Regions from separate parts of the Pseudoalteromonas sp. PAR1 genome, predicted to be linked through region 1. Evidence: predicted binding sites of a transcription regulator. Region 1 holds the regulator's gene; each other region holds the start of a gene.
The links. Region 1 encodes sigma-54, which starts transcription at its own class of promoters, with help from an activator protein. Its sites were predicted from a motif close to GTTGGCACGNNNNTNGNNT; they were not measured.

Region 1 (7,628 bases):
GTTAAGCCTTAGCAAACGCTATTCTTGTTCATGAAAGCGTTGTGCAATTAATTCTCCAATTGCGTTCAGTGCAGCCTCTGCATCTGGGCCTTCACATACCACACGCACTTCTTTACCTTGGCTACTTTCAAGTAGCATTAAGGCTAAAACACTATCACCTTCAGCTTCTTTATCGTCTTGATAAAGCATAATTTTAGCATCAAATTGCAAAGCAAGTTGTGCTAAAACAGTGGCTGCTCGTGCGTGCAAGCCAAGCTTATTTTGAATTAAAAACGTGTCTTCTGCGTGCATCTGGCATCCAATTAAATATCTTGCTCGCGATGGCGGATTTTTACGTTTGCATGCGTTTTTGAAAAGCTATCACCAATGGTCTGCGCTAAATATACCGAGCGATGTTGCCCGCCAGTACAGCCAATTGCGATGGTAAGATAGCTGCGATTGTTACGCTCAAGGTGAGGCAACCATGTTTGCACAAATGTTTGAATTTGCCATGTAAATTTTTGCACTATGCTATGACTTGCAAGGTAATCTTTTACTGGTTGATCTAAGCCTGTGAGTGGCTTTAGGTCTGGCTCCCAGTGTGGATTTGGTAAAAAACGTGCATCAAATACGTAATCGGCTTCTTTTGGAATACCATGTTTAAAGCCAAACGACATAAAGGTGATAATCAGCTTTTTATCTTTTTTACCTAAGATCTTTTCACGAATTGATTCAGCTAACTGATGAACACTCAGGTCGGTGGTATCAATCATAAAATCAGCGCGCGTGATCAGTACATCCAGTAATACTCTTTCTTGCTTAATTGCTAAATCGAGTGGCAGCGAGTCAATCGATAGAGGATGTAAGCGTCGCGTTTCAGAAAAGCGTTTGATCAGAGTTTGGTCATCACTGTCTAAATAGAACAGTGTTGGGTTTGCGAAACCTGGCAGGTATTCAAGAATATCATTAAACTCTTGCTGCTCTTTCGGTAAGTTACGCACATCTATGCTGACTGCTATTTTGTCATAGTTGTCTGAAACGCTACGAACAAGCGAAGGTAATAAGTTGACTGGGATATTATCAACACAGTAGTAACCCAAGTCTTCAAGTACACGTAAAGCGACCGATTTACCTGAGCCTGAGCGACCGCTGATGATAATTAATTCCATTTATGCCTCTGCTGATATGACCTGAAACAGTTCGTGGTCTGTTTTAGCGCTACGTAACTGTTTACAAAACTCTTTATCTTTTAGTCTATCAGCAATTGTCGATAATGTCTTTAGGTGAAGTTGGCTGTCTCCATCTGGTACGATGAGTGCAACGAAAATATCCACAGGTCGGTTATCAATTGCGTCAAAATTGATTGGGGATTCACTCACTATGACAAATGCCTGTGGTTGCTCTGCACCACTCATGCGGCCATGTGGAATAGCAATGCCACGACCAATACCTGTACTGCCTAATTTTTCTCTATTGAGTAAGGCATCAAGGACGTCTTGTTGAGATAAATGAGGAAGCTGCTGGTGAGCCAGCTCGCTGATATATTCAAGGATTCTTTTTTTGCTATTAAAAAGGACCGCAGCTTTGCTGCAGTCCTGGTTAGTAAGTGAACTAAGTTTCATAATTTAGTGTCGAGCTAATTTCTCTTTGTGTTTAATGACTTGACGATCTAGTTTGTCGATTAGCGAGTCAATGGCTGCATACATATCTTGGTGTGCAGTTGAGGCAAAGAGCTCGCCTCCATTTACATGTAAAGTTGCTTCTGCTTTTTGGCTTAATTTTTCTACATCTAGAATGACATGTACATTATTAATGTGGTCAAAATGCCTTTCTAGTTTTGCAAACTTGCTGTTTACATAGTCTCTTAATGAATCAGTGATTTCTACATGACGACCAGTTAAATTTAGTTGCATAAGCATTTTCCTTCTATGTAAAACGTCTAAATCAAACTCTTACGCTGATTAGACGGAGGTATCGCTAGAGACTCTCGATATTTTGCAATTGTGCGTCTAGCTACTTTAATTCCTTGCTCAGCCAATATATCTGCAATTTTACTATCACTCAATGGTTTAGCTGAGTTTTCTGCAGCGATAAGCTTTTTGATCAAAGCGCGAATTGCTGTTGATGAACACTCACCACCGTTTTCTGTGCTGACATGGCTTGAGAAGAAATATTTCAACTCAAAAATCCCGCGAGGGGTGTGCATGTATTTTTGTGTTGTAACACGTGAAATTGTCGATTCATGCATTTCGACCATTTCTGCGACATCGTTCAGCACCATTGGTTTCATGGCTTCTGGGCCATGTTCAAAAAATGCTTGTTGTTGCTGTACGATACAATTGGTCACTTTTAAAAGTGTATCGTTACGGCTCTCTAAGCTTTTAATAAACCATTTAGCTTCTTGTAAATGAGAGCGAATAAACTGGCTATCGCTGCTCGATTTTACTGAGCGTGACATAGCTGCATATTGGCTATTCACTCTAATTTTTGGCATACAATCTGGGTTTAGTTCAACGACCCAACGACCTTTAACTTTTTTAACCGATACATCGGGTATAACGTACTCAGACTCTTCGCGAACTATGCTGTCTGCTGGCTTAGGGTTTAAGCTGTGGATCAGCGTCATTACTTCTTTTAGTTCGCTTTCTTTAAGCTTAGTCTTTTTCATCAAAGTGCGATAGTCGCGACTTGCTAATAATTCAATATGCTCAGATAAAACCATTTTAGTTTCAGCTAAATACGGCGTACTCGCATCGAATTGGCGAAGCTGGATACATAAGCACTCTTGTAAGCTACGGGCACCAATCCCTACTGGATCAAACAACTGTATTCTCTTTAAGACCGCTTCGACTTCATCTAGTTCGATTTCTTCTTCATCATTATTTTGATTAAAACTTTCGACTATGTCTTCGCAGCTAACAGTTAAAATACCTGAGTCATCAATTGCCTCTACGATGGCGACAGCGATCGCTTCGTCAGTTGGGCTAAATGGTGTGAGTTGTAATTGCCACATAAGGTATTCATGGAGGGTTTCAGTCGATGCACCTTGATAAATTGACTCATCTTCTGGCATTGGACCTGATGATGTTGATGGGGCAGCACTCATGTACTCATCCCATGTCACATCCATGGCTAAATCGTCACTTACGGTGTCTTTGTTAAGGGCATCGCTGCTTTCTTGTTCGTACTCACTCGGCGCTTCTTCGGCCGATGCACTTAGCTGAGTATCATCAGATTCAGCTTTTTGCTCGTTCTTACCAATGTTTTCATCGTTGTAATCTGCTTCTTCCACTTCAAGCAGAGGGTTACTATCAAGTGCTTCTTGAATTTCTTGCTGGAGATCCAATGTACTAAGCTGCAGCAAGCGAATTGCTTGTTGCAGTTGTGGAGTCATTGTAAGTTGCTGGCCCATGCGCAGCTGTAATGATTGCCTCATGTATCCCTAACAATCCTTTTATGTGTTATCGACACCTGTGCAGTCACAGGTAAATTTATATCGATTTATTGTCATTGTTATTTAGTTTAGCAGATGCGCTAGATGGTGGCTTATTGGTTATAGCCTGAATTGCTCACCTAGATACACATCGCGTACGGTTTGGTCAGCTAAAACATGCTCAGGTGTTCCTGATGCAATTAGCTCCCCATGAGAAACAATGTAGGCTTTTTCACAAACATCAAGGGTTTCTCTAACATTATGGTCAGTGATTAATACACCAATACCACGATTTTTTAAGTGTTCAATAATTTTCTTTATATCTAACACTGAAATAGGATCAACACCAGCAAAAGGCTCATCTAACAAGATAAATTTAGGGTTTGCTGCTAATGCCCGAGCAATTTCTACGCGACGACGCTCGCCCCCAGATAAGGCCATGCCTTGACTATCACGAATATGCTGAATACTAAATTCATCAAGTAAGTTGTTGAGTGTTTCTTCTCGGCCTTGTTTATTTAAATCTTTACGCGTTTCTAAAATAGCCATTAGGTTTTGATAAACCGTTAACTTTCTAAAAATAGATGACTCTTGTGGTAGGTAACCAATCCCTAAACGTGCTCGGCTATGCATTGGCAAAAGTGTAATATCGTTATCATCAATGCTGATCTTGCCTTTATCGCTAGGTACTAAGCCAACAATCATATAGAAAGTGGTGGTTTTGCCTGCGCCATTTGGGCCAAGCAAACCAACGATACTGCCCGCTTCAACTTCAAGACCCACATTTTTGACAACTTGGCGGCCTTTATAGCTTTTTGCTAAAAGCTCTGCTTTTAATGTGCTCATGGTTGGCCTTTATCGTCTTGTTTGTTGTCTACAGGCACTAAGATTGTGTGTACACGGTCTGTTGAGTTTTCATCTTTTTCTGCGCTAATTAGTTGTTGTGCCATATCATAGGTAATGCTTTTCGCTGTTACTTTTTGGCCTGCTTGAGTCACTTCGGCTTCGCCATTTAAAGTTAAGAAGCGCTTGGCTACGTCGTAGCGAACTTCTTCTGCACTGGCGCTCATTACCGTGCCATCTGCTTGCTTTTCTTCAAAATAAGCAGGCTTACCTGTGGCGATAATTAACTCAACAGTACCTTCTGTATCACCACCATGGGCTTCAAGGCGTTCGGCTGTGATCCGGCGGTTACCATGTATAATTTCGACATTGCCTTCAAATATACCAACGCCATCTTTTAGCTTACCAGTTTGGCGATCTGAGCTTATGCTAATTTGTGCGCCTGTCTGCTCGGCAGCTACGCCTGAAAAGGCAATCAATAAGCTTGGGATCAGGAGTAATTTCTTCAGTTTATTGGTCATAGTATATGGTTCGTGTATGGTTAGTTAACTCTACAATCTCGGTTTTTAAATTAGCTTTTAGGCCTTTACCGGTAATTTTTAAATTTGGTCCTGTTAGCGTCACAGGTTGCTTCGAAAACATGGTCATTTGTTCTATATCAACGTTAATGTTTTCAGCTTTAATATCTTCGATCATGCCATTATGGGTTAAGTTTTTAGCAACAACATCGCCTTCAAAAATAAGCTGATCGTTTTCATATAAGGTGGCTTCTTTAGCTTTTACTTGCCAAATTTGCTGGTCGCCATAAAGTGTAAAAATAGGTTGCTCAAAAAAGGTAAACCCAAGTTGCTGATACAGCTCCATTTTTGCAGCAGCCACTTTATGGCTAATCTTGCCTTGCTCATCATAAGCGGTTTGCTTTAGTGCAACGGCCGTATAATCGGGAGTTGCAATAATCTCGTCTTCACTATTTATTGTGTTTGTTGTTTGGTTAAAGTACGGATACCACAACCACACCATGCAACAAACAAAAACAATACTCAGTAAAATACGGGCTATATTCATGTGCTGGTTCCATCGCTAGTTAACGGCTTACCGTTTTCTAACATCAGTAAATCTGTTAATTCACGTACAGCGCCAAAGCCACCCGGTAGCATGGTCGTATAGTGAGCCAGTTTTTTTATCAATGGGTGCGCATCATTGACTGCTACCGCAAAGCCTACTTTTTCCATTACAGGCAAATCAGGGCCATCGTCACCAATGTACGCTATTTGCTCATCTTCTAGGCCAAGTTTATCTTTTAACTCTTGGTATGCAATCAGCTTTGTTTCTTGGCCTTGATAAATATGCTGTACGGTTAGGCTAGTCATTCGCTGCTGAACTATTTGTGAATGGCGCCCGGTAATAACGGCAACTTCAAAGCCACTATTAATGAGTGCTTTGATGCCAAAGCCATCTTTGGTATTAAATGCTTTAAGCTCTTCGCCCTGATTTCCAAGATAAATTCTGCCATCAGAAAAAACGCCATCAATATCACATATTAGTAACTTAACTTTTTGAGCACGCTGACTTACATCAGGACTAAGGGGCTGGTATAGCTCGGCGAATGTCATTACTTACAGAACTCCTGCTTTTAATAGGTCTTGCATATTAAGCGCGCCAATCGGTGTGTTATTTTTATCGATTACAATCAAGCCGTTGATACGTTTGCGTTCCATAATATTTAACGCCTCAGCAGCCAGCATCTCTGCACTGGCTGTAGTACATGAGCGCGTCATGACCTGGCTAATGGCGGTACTATGAATATCAATACGTTGCTCTAAAATACGACGTAAATCACCATCCGTAAATAAGCCGCAGAGTTTTTGGTCTTCCGCGACCACGGCTGTCATACCTAACCCCTTCGCAGACATTTCAATAAGCGCATCTTTAATGCTTTGCGACTCGTGCACTATTGGTGTTGCATCACCACTGTGCATTACATCGTTTAATGTAAGCAACAAGCGTTTACCTAGGCTACCTCCGGGATGAGATAATGCAAAGTCATCGGCTGTAAAGCCACGTGTTTCGAGTAAAGCAACAGCCATTGCATCACCCATAACCAAGGTTGCTGTAGTGCTTGCCGTTGGCGCAAGACCCAGTGGGCATGCTTCTTGGCTAACTTTAATGCAAACATGCACATTAGAGAGCTTTGCCATTGTTGAGTCAGGGTTACCTGTTAGCGAAATCATTTTTGCGCCAATTCGTTTAATAACAGGAATAATGCTTAACACTTCACTGGTTTCACCCGAATTCGAAATGCACATTACTACATCATCTCGAGTGATCATCCCTAGGTCGCCATGGCTTGCTTCGCCAGGATGAACGAAAAATGCCGGTGTACCAGTGCTTGCTAATGTGGCAGCTATTTTATTGCCAATGTGGCCAGACTTACCCATGCCTATAACGATGATACGGCCTGTGCATTGGTACATTAGCTGACAAGCTTGCTCGAAATGTTCATCGATGTACTGATCTATTTCGTGTAAAGCTTGCGCTTCAATTTCAAGAACGCGCTTACCTTGCGCAATAAAATTTAGCTGGGTCATTGATTATCCTATTTGGCTAAAAATATAGCCTTGATATGCAATAAATGCGACTAACAAAAAGCCACCTTCTACTCTATTGATGCGGCGAGCACCTTTAAAGTTCAATGACATGGCAATCAGCACTAAAGTAGCTGCAATCATGATAAGGGCATCGCGGTTCGCTGCAGATGGGTCGATAATCGATGGGTTGATGATCCCAGCCAGTGGTAAAACAGCGAGTAGGTTGAAAATGTTCGAGCCTACAATATTACCCAATGCTAAATCATCTTCGTTTTTCAATACCCCAGCAATACATGCAGCCAGTTCAGGTAGACTGGTACCAATAGCGATAATTGTTAAACCAATTACAAGGTCTGAAAGGCCAAAGTATTTAGCAATATCAACGGCTGATTCGACTAAAAAATGTGAGCTGATAGGTAAAAGTATCATACCGATAACAAGCCATAGGATAGCTGATTTAGTACTGACATTATCGGGAACATCTTCACATGCCTCGCTCACGAAAGGGTCATCGTCTTGATTTTTAGCGCGTAAAGAAACAATCACTAAGCCTGCGATGAAGACAACAAAGGCAAGAGCTAATGCGATACCTTCGGCAAACGAAAAGTAGTTATCTGAAAACACGTACCATGCCGCAATTGAGACAAGCAGTACTAAAGGCATTTCTCGTTTTAAGGTCATTGACGAGACAGAAAGAGGGCGAAGTAGTGCTGTTACACCCAGTACAAGTAAGATATTGGTGATATTTGAGCCAACAGCATTACCCACTGCTGTATCAGTTTTAC
Region 2 (7,628 bases), on a different contig from region 1:
GCCAAAAATCGGTTACCCAGATAAATGGAAAGACTACTCAGCACTTGAAGTTAAAAGCGATGATTTAGTCGGTAATTACATTCGCCACAGCGAATGGGAGTATGCCGATATGATTGCTAAACTAGGTAAGCCAGTTGATCGTTCTGAGTGGCACATGACACCACAAACAGTAAACGCTTACTACAACCCAGTGAACAACGAAATCGTATTCCCTGCGGCTATCTTACAACCGCCATTCTTTAACCTTGAAGCCGATGACGCTGTTAACTACGGTGCAATCGGTGCGGTAATCGGCCACGAACTTGGTCACGGTTTTGATGACCAAGGTGCGAAATACGATGGTGACGGAAACTTACGTAACTGGTGGAGCGAATCAGACCTTAAACAGTTTGAAGAGCGCACAGGTCAGCTAGTTGCTCAGTATAATGAATATAAGCCGTTTGAAGATGCTAGCGTAAATGGTGAGCTAACATTAGGTGAAAATATTGGTGACTTAGGCGGCTTAACAGTTGCCTATACTGCTTACCAATTATCACTTGGTGATGAAAAAGCGCCTGTGATTGATGGTTACACGGGTGATCAACGTTTCTTCATGGGATGGTCACAAATTTGGCGTCGTAAATACCGTGACGAAGAGTTACGCAACCGCCTAATGACAGACCCGCATTCACCAAGCCACTACCGTGTAATCGGTATTCTTTCAAACATGCCAGAATTCTATCAGGCGTTTGATGTGAAAGAAGGCGACAAGATGTATATCAAACCAGAAGATCGCGTAAAAATCTGGTAATTGATTATCGATTTAAAAAGGCTCTGAGTGAACGCTCAGAGCCTTTTTTGTTTTAGGAGCAGAAAGCTTTTAGCCGTCAGTTTGAAGCTGAACTAATGGGGTATGTTAGTACTGCGTTCATTTGCTGTTATGGTGGTGAGCGCTAGAAAGTCGCGCAAAAATATATTCACAAAGAGAAGTGAATGAGAAGAGAAAGAGTAAACCAAAAAGATATCTTAATTTATTTCTCTTTAGCGCTGCGTCTCTTGGCCTCTTTGTGAAAATTACCGAAGTCTGTTTGCACAAAGAGAAGTGAATGAGAAAAGAATGAGGAAACCACAAGATCATTTTTTACTTTCTCTAAAGCGCAGCGTCTCATGATCTCTTTGTGATAATTTGGTTTTCTCTGTGGTTCAAATATGTTTTTCACAAAGAGAAGTGAATGAGGAAAACAAAAAATATTTTGTTTACCTCATCAGCCAAGCGCCTCAAAATCTCTTTGTGCGATTAAATGTCTTTGCTGTAGGCGTGATATTTATTTCGCGCGAAGGAAATTAAACCATAATCGCATCTTTAAGATACTGGAATAACTCTTTGTACGCTTTGGCTGGCTTTTCAGCTTTTACTTCTTTTGCGGCGCTGCGTACTAACTGGCGCATTTTTTGGCGCTCAAGAGAAGGGTATTGATCAATTGTTGAATTGATTAGATCGTCACCTTGTTTGATTAAATCATCACGTAGCGTTTCGATTTTGTTCATCAAAACATCCGCTTGGTTGTTTTTGTTGAGCATAATATCGATCATCGCTTGGATTTCATCAACGTTTTCAGTAGTACGTAATACTTTTGCGATATAGTTTAAGTTACGACGGTAAGCATCGCTCTTATCACTTACTTTATCAGAAACAACAAGGGCTTCTTTTAAATCGTGATTGAGTGGTAAGCGATCGCGTTGCTTTTTCGGCATTTTCGCGATTTCAGCACCCAAACCATGATATTGCATGGCTTCACGTTTTAACTCGCTTTTTGATACGTAAATAATTTCTTCTTCGATAAGTGGCTTTTTCTTCTTCGCCATAAGGATGCTCATTCAGTAAACTTAACTATTCGCTATTATACGTCATTTAGTTAATGATTAATATTAGCTGATGCACGTCTCGCAGTGTGTTAGCATTCGCTACACTATAAAAAATATCAGAACCTAGGACACACAAGATGAAAGATCCTATTTATCAACACATTTCTGAAGTGAAAGACGCGGTAAGCGAAGTACTTGAGCATGCAAGAAAGTTGGGTGCTACTGCTGCAGAAGCGGCGATGTCGAGCACGTCAGGTTTGTCTGTTAGTACGCGCATGGGCGAAGTTGAAACAATAGAGTTTAACCAAGACGGTGGCTTAGGTATTAGTGTTTATGTGGGGAATAACAAAGGCTCTGCTTCAACGGCTGATTTAAACCCTAAAACATTACGTACAGTGGTCGAAAAAGCCATTGATATTGCTAAATTCACTTCAGATGATCCATACAATGGTATCGCTGATAAAGAACTGCTTGAATTCGCACCACTTGATTTAGATCTGTATCACCCGTGGGAAGTAAGCCCAGAGCAAGGTATTGAGCTTTGCCATCAAGCAGAGCAGGCGGCACTAAACGCCGATGAGCGTATTGTAAATTCAGACGGTGCGAGTTTTTCTTCTCACCAAGGTTTGCGTGTTTATGGCAACAGCCATGGCATGATTGCAGGTTACCCGCGCACGCGTCATAGCATTAGCACCATGGTGATTGGTAAAGATGGCGAGCAAATGCAGCGCGATTCTGCTTATACCGTAGCGCGACATAAAGATGATTTAAACGATGCTGCAAAAGTAGGCCTCGAAGCGGCAACAGAAACATTGGCTAAGCTTAATAGTCAAAAGCTAGGTACTATGAAAGTGCCAGTTATCTTCAGAGCAGATATTGCCAACTCACTATTCGGTCATTTAGTGTCTGCGATTGGTGGTGGCGCGCTTTACCGTAAATCGAGCTTCTTGCTTGATAGCTTAGGCACAAAAGTATTTAGTGATTGTGTAAATATTTCTGAGCGTCCACATTTATTAAAAGGCTTAGCGTCTTCACCATTCGACTCGGAAGGGTTAAAAACTATCGACCGTGAAATTATTCAAGGTGGTGAGCTTCAAACATATCTATTAGCAAGCTACGCTGCACGTAAACTGTCTATGACACCAACGGGTCATGCTGGTGGTATTCATAACTGGTTAGTTGAGCAAACTCATGCTGACTTAAAAGCACTCTTAAAAACTATGGGCACAGGTTTACTAGTAACCGAGCTTATGGGTCAAGGTGTGAACACTGTAACGGGTGATTACTCACGTGGCGCGGCGGGTTTCTGGGTTGAGAATGGCGAAATCCAATACCCAGTCAGTGAAATCACAATTGCTGGTAACTTAAAAGATATGTTTAAAGCGGTAGTCGGTTTAGGTGGTGATATCGAGCGCCGTGGCGGTATTCAAACCGGCTCTGTATTGATTGAACAAATGCAGGTTGCTGGTAGCTGATTCATCAATAACTACTCAATTTTTAAAGCCTCACGTTTGTGGGGCTTTTTTATTTGAAAAAGTGCTTTACCTGAACTTAACTTGAGGTTTTATCTTGATGGCAGTTTAAAAATAAAAAGGAAAACTACCATGTATTTAGAGCACGTAAACCTTGTTGTTAGTAATGTTGATGCCATGCTGCACTTTTATAAAGCCGCATTCCCACATTGGCGGGTGCGTAGCCAAGGTGATAGCACATGGTCAGGCAAGCCGCGTAAATGGCTGCACTTTGGTGATGATTACCAATATCTTGCACTGAGTGATAACGGTGAAGACGAAAACCGTGATTTAGCAGGGCACCAAGTGGGCCTTGCTCATTTTGCTTATGTGACAAACGATATTAATGCCGTAATTGAACGTTTGGTTGACGCTGGTTATGAAATAGATAAACAGGGTCCAGAAAACCCCTATCGTAAAAATGTATATTTTATCGATCCCGCAGGTTTTGAAGTTGAGTTTGTAGAGTATTTCAGTGATATACCGAGTGAGAGAAATAATGACTTGTAGCTAGAGCTGTCAGCTTTTAGCTGTCAGTTTTGAGCCGAGCGGTGTTGTTTTAGGCCTTTACCAAAGGCCTGCCTCTTAAGAGGTACTTTAGTGCTGAAAGTATTTGCACAAAGAGAAGTGAATGAGAAGAGAATGAGGGAACCTCAAGATCATTTTTTACTTCCTCTAAAGCGCAGCGCCTCTTAACCTCTTTGTGCGATTAAATGTCTTTGATGTGGGGGTGAAGTTTAGTGAGCTTTCAGCTGTCAGTTTGAAGCCGAGCGGTGTTGTTTGTAGGTCAGGTATTGATTGATGGAATAGCGTTGTATGTAAGATGCGTCAAGCAAGCGTGACGCCTACGGTGTAGGGGCCTTTTAACGCCGAACAGCTTTACTTTATTCACGGCTAAAGCTGTTCCCACGTTTGACGTAGGCGTGAAATTTATTTCGCGCGCATTCTAGTAGGTCGTGCTTTAGCGCGTCATTGGTGAAACGTATGCAATATCTTGTCGCCATAAATGACGACCACATTAACATAATCGCAACTCGCAACTTTTACTACATCTTATTCATCTCTTTCCAACTGGCTTTTAGACTGTTGGCAAAGCTGATGAACTTTTCTTTCATGGTACGTTTAACTGAAATCTCGACTGAGCCTAGCCATACATTACCTTCAATGGTAATGGTTGGGCCTTGGCCTTTATTTAAGGCGACTGATCTGTTCTCTACACTGCCAATAACGCTGAACAGCTTTGATACCACATTGACATGTTCTGGCACATAGATTTCGTCGTTACCTAAAATACAGTTCACGTAAATAGTGACATGTTGGTGCTGGAAAATCGCTTCGCTAAAATCGAGCTCAATTGAACCTAAGCAGTTTGTAAGGTGAATTTCTTTTGGCACTACCCACTGGCCGCTGCGCTCATTTGAACCCAAAATACTACGAAGCTGCAGACTTTCGTTATCGCTGCTGTGGCCATAATGAGGTTTAAATTGCGCATGCTTTTGCGATTTGTAGTCAATATCAGCTTTAAGCTCTAAGTCCGCAACAAGTTCAACGAGTACTTCGTTGCTGGTGGCTTCCATTGCTTGGTCTAAGCGGCGTTCAAATGCTTCAGCTGAAATAACAGCATGACTGTAGTTATAAATGAGTTGATCAATTACTTCTTCTCTTACTTGATCGATTGGGCGATCTTCAAGTTTAACGGCCATGGTAGTTCCCTGTTGTGATTATCAAAGTGATTTTTATGTTATTCGTAATAAAGCAAAGCTTAGGCCAAATTTTATTTTATTATAAATCAATATGTTGTGTTTTATAGTGTCAACGTTACTTAGTTAAATTAACCACAGATTAATAAAATCAGCAACTAAATGGTTATTTTTGCAATATAGTGAACTTCTTACCGAGCAGCCTGTAAATCTTTACCGAATTGAATATAAATAGTCGCTGAATGAGGGTTTAAGGTATTGAAATTAAAAAAATAAATAGTTGGCATCATAGTCGCATTGGTAAAAGTGTCTTAAATCAAAAGGAGAAGATTATGAACACTTTTAACAAATCTATGATTGCCGCTTTAGTAATTGGTGCAACAACAAGTATGTCAGCTCAGGCAAGCAGTTGGGAAAATGAAAGTAAAGATGCTTGGATTGATGGTAAGGCAGAAACTGTGCTTCTTATGAACACAAACCTTAACAACTTTGACATCAACACTGATGTAACGAATGGCAAGGTTGTACTTACAGGTAAAGTTGATAGTGAATTAGATAAAGAGCTTGCTGAAGAGCTTGTTCTTAGCCTGGATGGCGTTAGCTCTGTTGATAACAAACTAACGGTTGTTAAAAACATGAAGGCTAAGAAAATGAAAGCAGATAAAGCTGATTCAACTGAAAGCGATTTAACAGATGCGAAAATCAGTACTGTAATCACAACACGTTATTTATTTAACTCAGAAGTAGGTGGTACAGACATCGATGTTGATACCGATAACGGTGTAGTAACACTTAAAGGTACTGTTGAGTCTGATGCTGAAAAGCAATTAGCAATCAGTATCGCTGAAAACGCTGAAGACGTTCGCAAAGTAATCGATGAATTAACGATTGTTGCTGAATAACAGCAAGCCTAAATTAGCCCAGCTTTGGCTGGGCTAATAGATTTCAAGGAGTGAGTCATGGATTTAATACGTATTATTTTATCGGTTTTAATTCCACCTCTTGGCGTATTTTTACAGGTAGGTTTAGGTGCGCAGTTCTGGATTAATATTCTTTTAACCTTATTAGGGTACATTCCAGGTTTGATTCATGCTGTGTATATCATCGCTAAGCGATAATTACCTCATTAATCAGCAAGGATGAGTCAGGGAACACAGCAAGGAGCAGCTGTAGGAGTAAAGGACGATAAACCGCAAGGAGTTTACAGTATGGACAATGTAGCACAGCAAAAAGGACAGCAAGGAAGTAACAAAGCGTTATGGAGTAGCGCACAATGGCAACGCTTTATGGATAAAGTGAACGGAGATGACAGCAAGGGATAAGCTCAGGCTTGGAGCCAAACAGGATGAAGCTAGCGTAAGGAGGTGACTATATGGAACAAGTACAAACGCAACCAACACAAGGATTGACCGACAAAGGAGTTGCTTTATGGAATAAGCAACAGTGGCATGAATTTATGGAACACGCGAAAGCGGTTGCGCCACGATTAACAGGGAAGGCTGACGATAAAAACCCGATGTCATCTTCAGGTGACATCGGGTTTTTAATAACTTCGGCAATTTATCTTTATAACTTAAACTGATTTACTGTCTTATTTAAAGACGCTGCCAATTCATTTAAATCACGTGCTTCATCTGCCAATTCATGAGCATGATCCGCAGTGCTATTAACAAGGTGGTTAATAGCCGCCAGGCTATTATTAATATCTTCTGCAACCACAGTTTGCTGTTCTGTTGAAGTCGCAATTTGATGACTCTGATCTTGTACATTTGTCACTGATTGCGCGATATCTTGCAGTGCTTGCAATACAATTTGCGTTTGCTCAACGGAGCCTTCAGCACGCTCTTGACCCTGTTGCATCATAGTTGATGCTTGTTGAGCAATTTGCTGTAAGCGACTGATCATATTTCGAATATCATCCGTTGATTCTTGCGTTCTGCTTGCTAGTGAACGAACTTCGTCAGCCACAACAGCAAAGCCTCGCCCTTGCTCACCGGCTCGTGCCGCTTCAATTGCTGCATTAAGTGCTAGTAAGTTAGTTTGCTCTGCAATTGAGTTGATTACGTCGATCACAGCGCCAATGTTGCCACTTTCTTGTTCAAGACCTGCAACTACTTTAGATGCTTCGCCGATGTGGCTTGCAAGCGCAGTCATTACTGACTGAGCTTGTGTAGAGCGCTTAGTGCCATCGACTGTAATGGCTTGCACTTCTTCGGCTGCATTATTGGTATGCTGCGCATTACGTGAAATTTCGAGTACTGTAGATGCCATTTCAGTAACAGCGGCACTTACACTATCAACTTGTTGTTTTTCTTGCTGAATTTCATCATTGGTTTTTTGCGATACAATTTTCAGCTGACTAGCTGCTTGGCTCAGCTGCTCTGCTTGCGCGGCTGTGTTGAGCATCATTGCACGTAATTTATCGATGAAGGTGTTCATATGATGAGCAAGCTGGCCAACTTCGTCCTGACTATGAATTTCAATTTTTTGTGTTAAATCGCCATCGCCTGATGCGATATCACGCATGATGTAAGTCAGTTTTGTAAGAGGTTTGGTGATCATTTGCGTGGCC
Region 3 (7,628 bases), on a different contig from region 1:
GGCAGTTTTAAGTTCACCACGTTTAATCGGTAATATAAATCTTCACGGAACTGCTGATTATTGATTGCCTCAGGGAGGTTCTTATGGGTCGCCGACACCACTCGCACATCAATTGGGATCTCTTCTTGAAAGCCCACAGGACGAATGGTTTTCTCTTGTAAAACCCTCAGCAGTTTTACTTGTAAATTTAGCGGCATATCACCAATTTCGTCTAGAAAAAGGGTACCACCTTGTGCTTGTTGAAACAAACCTTGATGGTCTTTTACTGCACCTGTAAACGCGCCTTTTTTATGCCCAAATAATTCCGACTCTAAAAGCTCCCCCGGCACAGCGCCGCAGTTAATTGCCACAAATGGCCCGTCACTAACATGGCTGTGTTGATGTATTGCTTGTGCAAGCAACTCTTTACCTGTGCCGCTGGCACCAGAGATCAACACATTCACTTGCGTTGGACCAAGCAATCTAACTTGTTCAAGTAAATGCAACATCGCCCCGCTACGGGTGACAATATTAGTTTGTGTCGGTGTTTCATCACCGTGTACACCATGAATTTCGATAGCTTTAGCAAGGCTGTCGAACAGCTCATCTTTATCTACAGGCTTGGTAATAAACGCAAATATACCTTGTTTAGTTGCCTCAACTGCATCAGGTATCGAACCATGTGCTGTCATCATAATCACCGGCATTGAAGGATAACGACTTTGTAGCTGACGGTGCAAAGCCATGCCGTCCATTTCATCCATTCTTAAGTCGGTGATCACCGCATCATAGGTTTGATTTTTTAACGCTTGTAACGCCTCAATACCACTTTCGACTGTGCTTACCTGATAGCCTTTAGATTCAATCCGAATAGCCAGTAATTTTAATAAGCTGGCATCATCATCAACTAATAAAACCCGTGGTTTTGTTTCTTCACTCATGATTACTGCTCCTTGGTTTCTTCACGTAGCAGAAGTTGTTGTTCGATAGTCGCAAGCGACGACAAGGTTTTTTCCATTTCATCACTTAGCGCTTGCTTTGCTTGTTTTGCTGCTAAGCTTTGCTGTAAATGTTGCTTTTGCAACCAAAGATACTGCTTTATATCGTCAGGCCAGTAATAGGCGTGATCGCTTTTTTCAAGTTGAGCAAGTGCTTTTTCAGGTTCTGTAGCACTTAACAAACACATTGATTTAAAAAGGCTTTTCAATTCATTCTCACCGACAAAATTTAGCTTTGACGTACTAGCTTTATAACCACCACACTGTGCTGCATGCCAAGCAATCACAGTACTTGCTGGCGGGTAGTTTGGCTCGCTTTTCGGGCGCGGTTTAGGATTAGGTTTTCCTTGCGATGCGACCTGATTATTTTCTGTCTTCACCTCTGCTACGGGCTTCTTTTGCGTTAATGTACAGCCCGTGATAAGCATCGAGCATGCAATGAGGATAAAACTGGCTTTATGTGCTAAGCCCATGTCAGTTAACTCCTTGGGTTAATTGAATTGGTAATTCGGCGGTAAAAACACACCCTTGAGGTTCGTTATCTGTAATAGAGAGTTTGCCATTTAATTGCTCTACGGTTTCTTTAACAATTGTGAGACCTAAGCCACTGCCCATCTCGCTCTGCTGTTTTGCATTTTTGCCTTGATAAAACGCACCAAATACCGCGGCCTTTTCGGAATCATCAATTCCATGTCCTTGATCAATAACACTGATAATAAGTTTGCCATGTTTGAAATTCGCTTTAATCGTGACACAGCCTTGTTCAGGCGAAAACTTGATTGCATTAGAAGTGAGTTGGATCAAGATCATTTCTAGTAACTCAATTGAAATATAAAGTGCTTTTTTAGGCAGCTCATCAACCCATAACAGTGATTGTTCACGTGCAACTAGACGATGTTCAAAGTGACGCTCAATCTTATCTTTTATGGCGGCAAAACTAAGCTCAGTCACTGTCTCTTTACTAGTACGAATCGCATTATAACTAAGTAAACTTTCTATCATTGCTCTAAGTCGCACCATGCTTTGGGTGATTAGCTCAAGGACTGCTTTTTGTTCATCATTAATAGGGCCAACAATTTCATCTGTTAATAGATCAGTTCCTTCAACCATTGAAGCAAGTGGGGTCTTTAACTCATGAGTTACATGACGTAAAAATGTATCTTTTTGCTGCTCAAGCATATGTAGCTGCGCTTGAACCCATTCAAGTTTGTTGCCAAGTTCAACTAACTCAGACGAGCCTCGGACATTTATTTTTTGCTGCCAATGGCCTTGACCTAGCTTATCAATCACGCTCGTTAGCTCTCGTAGACGACCACTGATCCGCCATAAAAACCCTCCGCCTACGAGTAGAGTCAAAGGAATAAGTGCTACTAACCAGTTAATAAAAGATGTTTGCAATGCTTTTAATTGCTGCTGGTTTTTAGTTATACGTAATTCGTTTTGCTCTCTAAGCCAATTGGTTTGCTCACTAATTAACTTACTTGCGGGGGCAAATAACTCACCATCTTGCTTTTGTTCAAATAAAAGATGCTGCTGTGCAAATTGCAGTACCTCAGCTAATTGACGCCACTGCAAAATATAATCAGCCGTAGGACTTAAAAAGATCAGTTCATCAATACGCTGAATTGATGAACTCCACTTATTTTCAATTAATGTATCTAAAGATTCACTCTTGAGTACCCAATTTTGCCGCGTTGCTCTTTCAAGGCTATTTAAGTCTTGCTTTAAATTGTTAAATACCTTAGTGATTTCATCATTATCACCCACAATTTCTTGCGTAACAGCCAGCTGTTTATTCAGTGCGTTTAAAAACAAAATCACCACTAAACACAATGGTAATAAGGAAAGTAAAATACTACATACAAACTGACCAATTAGGCTTGGTCGCCAGCTTAAACACTGTTTGCACTTAATTACTATGCTACTTTGCATACTTACCCTCATAAGAAACGCTGGCATTCATTATTCGTGAATGAACTTAGACACTCGCTGAATCCGAACTGAAAAAAGACAACTTACTGCCTAAATCAGGCGCAACGTTGCTATTTTGCAACAACACAACCAATTGAAAATTAAGATAAAAAAATAAAAACCAATAATTACGTTGCAAAAAAGACACATTACTCTGTAACTATTTCGTACCCAATAACAGCAAAATAACATAAATCATTGATAAAAAAGAAGAATAAAAGTTGGCACTGTTATTGTATTAGCACTTACAAATAAGTTTATTAGGACAGCAAATGAAAACGAGGACCTACACACTAGCCGTGCTGTTGAGTGTAATTTCAATGAGCAGTAATGCATTTGATTTAAAAGATACATTCAATGAATTAGATAAAGATAGCAATGGTTTTTTGAGTGATGCTGAAGCATCTGAAGACGCTTTATTACATGGAAACTTCACTCAAATTGATAGCAATCAAGATGGTCAAATTTCATTTGCAGAGTTTAAATCATTTATTAATTAGGAGTGTGTGATGAAACAACTTTTTGCAGCATTCTCGTTGATGTTTTTAGTTATCAGTGCCACCGTTTTAGCATCGCAAATGGATGTGCGTTTTGCGAAATTTGATACCAATGCCGATGGCGAAATTTCATTAACAGAAGCAACCAAACACGATAACTTACTTAAGCAATTTGCCGATCTGGATGAAAACGGCGATCAAGTTCTGTCTGAACAAGAGTTTGAGAAATTCAAACCTTAACGGCTTAAAGTGCTTGCCATAATCCCAGAGGGAATGTGTAAACGGATTTAAATTTTGGGACTTAAATTATGGCAAGCACTTTTACCAAAGCGTGTTGACCTTTGTGGATTAAAATTTGTTCACTCTGGGGACGATTCAATCGTGGCGCGAGATTTGTAACCTAGTGGGCTAAGTAAAAATCGAGCAACAAAGAGTTAATCGCCCCTAGGAAGAACCCGAAGGGCAGCGCGCCCTAATAAAGGAGAGTAATTATGAGAATTTTCTGGCTTGCTTCATGTACCTTAATTACTATAAGCTTCAACAGCTTAGCATTGGATGTAAAACAGCGCTTTGATCACCTAGATAAAGATAAAAACGGCTTTTTATCTTTGGAAGAACTTTCATCTCAACCGCATTTAAAAAAGCATATGGCGCAGTGGGATGAAAATAAAGATCAACAAATATCGCTTCTTGAATTTAAACACTACTTAACAAATAAGAGTTAAAGCAATGTCAAAATTAACCTTTGCCAGCCTCGCAATGTGTTGCGTATTTAGTACAATCAGTGTCGCTGCAGATAGTATTGGTGAAAAATTTAAACAACTAGACCGTAATGAAGATGGCTTCTTGAGCCGCTCAGAATCTGCTCGAGATCCAGCTTTATGGTCTCGGTTTAGTAATTACGATAATAATAAAGATAACAAGCTATCTCTCTCAGAATACAAGGCTTATGCCAGTAAATAGCCGTTATTTTTAGTCGAAATTTTCTTCTGTGAGTTGCAGTTTACTGCAACTCTGATACTGTTTTCATACATTAAAAAAATAATTAAAAGATTATGAAACTTATCATCAGCCTACTGGCAACAGCTTCACTGAGTTGTTTTGCCAACACCACAGTTATCTACAATGTAAATGGTTATACACCAACCTACCAAGGTGAAACCCAACACTTTTCAGCACTGGTTTTTAAAGACGGTAAAGTCGTAAAAACTGGCGATGACTCAATTAAAAAAAGCTTCCCTGACGCTACCACTATTGATGGCAAACAAGCCACTCTTTTACCTGGTTTAGTCGATGCTCATGGTCATGTGATTGGTTTAGGTAATAATCTGTCTCAACTTGATGTCAGAAATACCCGTTCAGCAGATGAGGTTGGCAAAATGCTGGCTGAATTTGCTAAAGATAAACAAGGCTGGATCATTGGCCGCGGCTGGAACCAAGAACAATGGCCCGGCGGACAGTTTCCAACCGCTGCTGATTTAGACAAATATGTAAAAGATAAACCCGTGGTACTTTCTCGGGTTGACGGCCATGCGGTCTGGGTTAACTCAAAAGCAATAGAATTAGCTGGGATATCTGCAGCCACCGATTCACCTGCTGGGGGAGAAATCATCAAACTGACTTCAGGTGAGCCATCAGGCGTATTTATTGATAAAGCCGAAACGCTTATTACAAAGCATGTACCAAAAGTAAGCCATGCCAGCATTAATACAGCATTAGACAATGCTGGTGAGCATTTACTAAGTTTGGGGATCACCTCAACCCATGATGCTGGTATCGATTATGATACATGGCAAGTATATAAGCAGCGTTCTGAGCAAAATACCCTGCCAGTTAGAATCGTCGCCATGCTTAGTGCCGCCGATCCTAAGCTAGAAGCCATGCTTAAAGCTGGTCGTTATAAAGATATGAACGACATGCTGTCTATTCGCAGTGTCAAAGTATACGCTGACGGTGCCTTGGGTAGTCGGGGTGCCGCTCTAATCGAAGAGTATGCAGATCGTAAAAATCATCATGGCTTAATGCTTGAAACCCAAGAGAAACTTGAACAATTATTTAACCTGAGTTTTGCTCATGGCTTTAGTGCGAACACCCACGCCATTGGTGATAAAGCCAACCATGTAGTGTTAGATGCTTACGAAAATGTGTTTAAAAAATCAGGAGGCATTTTACTGCGTAACCGCATTGAACATGCACAAATTGTTGCCCCTGATGACATTCCTCGCTTTAAGACACTAAAAATTATTCCATCAATGCAACCCGTTCATGCAACCTCTGATATGCATATGGCTGAGCAGCGTTTAACTGAGAAACAACTTGAAGGGGCTTACGCTTGGAAAACCTTTTTAGCGCAAGGTTCAGTAATTGCAGCGGGTTCTGATTTTCCTGTAGAGCTTGCCGACCCATTTGATGGTTTATATTCAGCCATTACACGAATGGATCACAATCAACAGCCTGAAGGCGGCTGGCGTCCTCAAGAATTATTATCTCGCGATGAAGCGCTGCGTGCTTTTACTTTAGGTGGTGCTTATGCCGCACATCAAGAGTTTAAAGTTGGTAGCTTAGAGCAAGGCAAATGGGCTGACTTTATTATGATTGATAAAGACTATTACAAGGTGCCTGTATCAGAAATTCACGATATTAGCGTTACTCAAACTTGGATTGCAGGCGAGCTTAAATATAAAAAAGAGGATTAAGGGTTTTTAGCGTCAGTTTTTTGCTGACGCTTTAACTTTATGATGTGGTAAATATTTACAAATGCCAGTAAGCCATTGGTGAAGGCCACCGGAACGGCACCAATTGCAAGACCATAAAAGGTAAAAGCAATACAGCCTGCTAGGTTGAACCAGCGGAGCTTTACCACATCACTCATCGTCAAAGAAGCAACTAACAGTGCAGATGCTAAATAGCCTAAATATTCCCAACTCAATTGTTCTCTCCTAGGCTTTAGGTTAGCATTGGGGCTTGTCATTTTTTTTGACGCACTCAGTGCTACTTTGACAATAAATAAAAAAGCTAACCTACTAAAAACCTTGTAAAGCTTAAGAAATCATCTTAGCTTTAAAATCATTACACGGGAAATGAAGGTATCAGTAACGTGTATCACCTTACTAGTAAGTTAGCATAAATTCTTTGAATCTTAATGCTAGCGTCATTAAGATGTAATAAATAGGACAATTGTCCGAAGAGCGGCGTTAATGTTTCAATATCATTTTTCAAGCTACCTTGTTGACCAGCTACTGACATTTGCAGGCAGTAGTTTTCAGCAAGCTAAAAAAGAAGTGCTTATTCACCAAGATCAACCACTCAGTAAACTTGTTTTAGTGAGAAGTGGCACTGTATCGTTTAGCTATGATGTGGGTAATGGCCGTCGCCTTTTATTAGGTCAACTTGATTGCAACAACACCCTGATTGGTGAAATTGAAGCGCTCAATAACTTACCCTGTATTTACACAGTAACTTGCTTTAGTGATGTCAGTTATAACTTAATAGAACTAAAGCACTGGCGTTCACTACTGTTAGAAAAGCCTGAACTGAGCTTATATACAGCGCAAACTATTGCTGCAAAATTCCAAGAAAATCAAAAAATAAATTTAGATAAATTACTTTTACCACTTAGCTATAACATAGCTAAAGATTGTTTACTGAGAGCAGAAAATAACAATCCCACTCTGCTGCGTGCATATCCAACGGTTAATGCAGAAGCTGAGCGCTTTGCCACAACTGAAAGAGCTTATAGACGTGTAGTAACAGAACTTGTTGAAAAAGGCTTAGTACAACGCAGTAATCAAGGCCTGCAAGTTGTTGATATTGAAAAACTGAGTGATTATGTAGAGAGTTTTTCGCAGTTATGACAGCATAACTGCGAAGAAATACTTGGATTACTTTTCTAACAAAATATCGTGGATATTTTTTAAATCAGACTTACCTTCAATAATCTCATCCGGTGTTAATCCTGACAGCTCATGCGGGAATACTAGCCATTCATCAGACTCATGAATGTAATAATCAGGTACCATATCTACCTTTGAGTTCTTAGGCTTGTAGTAAGGACATGCAACGCGAATATCACGTGGTAAGTTCAAACGCATTAGCTCAGAAAGCTTTTCTTTCAATGCAAAAATACTGCGGCCAGAATCAAACACGTCATCAACGATTAATAATGAGTTGTCTGCATTGGCAT

Region 2: a site for sigma-54 is predicted at 5,336-5,354, ahead of QL229_RS17090 (BON domain-containing protein). Genes of this name have one in related genera too.
Region 3: a site for sigma-54 is predicted at 3,169-3,187, ahead of QL229_RS00535 (EF-hand domain-containing protein). Genes of this name have one in related genera too.

What each region holds. Positions count from the first base shown of each region.
Region 1 covers NZ_CAMZMY010000011.1:131,444-139,071, reverse strand. The annotation lists gene QL229_RS11380 (HPr family phosphocarrier protein) at 19-291, opposite strand; gene rapZ (RNase adapter RapZ) at 303-1,148, opposite strand; gene ptsN (PTS IIA-like nitrogen regulatory protein PtsN) at 1,149-1,601, opposite strand; gene hpf (ribosome hibernation promoting factor) at 1,605-1,892, opposite strand; gene QL229_RS11360 (RNA polymerase factor sigma-54) at 1,919-3,415, opposite strand; gene lptB (LPS export ABC transporter ATP-binding protein) at 3,533-4,258, opposite strand; gene lptA (lipopolysaccharide transport periplasmic protein LptA) at 4,255-4,776, opposite strand; gene lptC (LPS export ABC transporter periplasmic protein LptC) at 4,766-5,320, opposite strand; gene kdsC (3-deoxy-manno-octulosonate-8-phosphatase KdsC) at 5,317-5,868, opposite strand; gene QL229_RS11335 (KpsF/GutQ family sugar-phosphate isomerase) at 5,872-6,843, opposite strand; gene QL229_RS11330 (calcium/sodium antiporter) at 6,847-7,628, opposite strand, start outside.
Region 2 covers NZ_CAMZMY010000024.1:48,217-55,844, forward strand. The annotation lists gene QL229_RS17065 (M13-type metalloendopeptidase) at 1-790, shown strand, start outside; gene yjgA (ribosome biogenesis factor YjgA) at 1,324-1,845, opposite strand; gene pmbA (metalloprotease PmbA) at 1,983-3,320, shown strand; gene QL229_RS17080 (VOC family protein) at 3,450-3,866, shown strand; gene QL229_RS17085 (LiaF domain-containing protein) at 4,403-5,059, opposite strand; gene QL229_RS17090 (BON domain-containing protein) at 5,389-5,958, shown strand; gene QL229_RS17095 (YqaE/Pmp3 family membrane protein) at 6,016-6,174, shown strand; gene QL229_RS17100 (hypothetical protein) at 6,429-6,638, shown strand; gene QL229_RS17105 (methyl-accepting chemotaxis protein) at 6,623-7,628, opposite strand, start outside.
Region 3 covers NZ_CAMZMY010000001.1:114,657-122,284, forward strand. The annotation lists gene QL229_RS00520 (sigma 54-interacting transcriptional regulator) at 1-920, opposite strand, end outside; gene QL229_RS00525 (hypothetical protein) at 923-1,450, opposite strand; gene QL229_RS00530 (HAMP domain-containing sensor histidine kinase) at 1,452-2,909, opposite strand; gene QL229_RS00535 (EF-hand domain-containing protein) at 3,269-3,448, shown strand; gene QL229_RS00540 (hypothetical protein) at 3,458-3,685, shown strand; gene QL229_RS00545 (EF-hand domain-containing protein) at 3,937-4,170, shown strand; gene QL229_RS00550 (EF-hand domain-containing protein) at 4,175-4,408, shown strand; gene QL229_RS00555 (amidohydrolase) at 4,501-6,141, shown strand; gene QL229_RS00560 (uroporphyrinogen decarboxylase) at 6,138-6,374, opposite strand; gene QL229_RS00565 (Crp/Fnr family transcriptional regulator) at 6,643-7,299, shown strand; gene QL229_RS00570 (phosphoribosyltransferase family protein) at 7,327-7,628, opposite strand, start outside.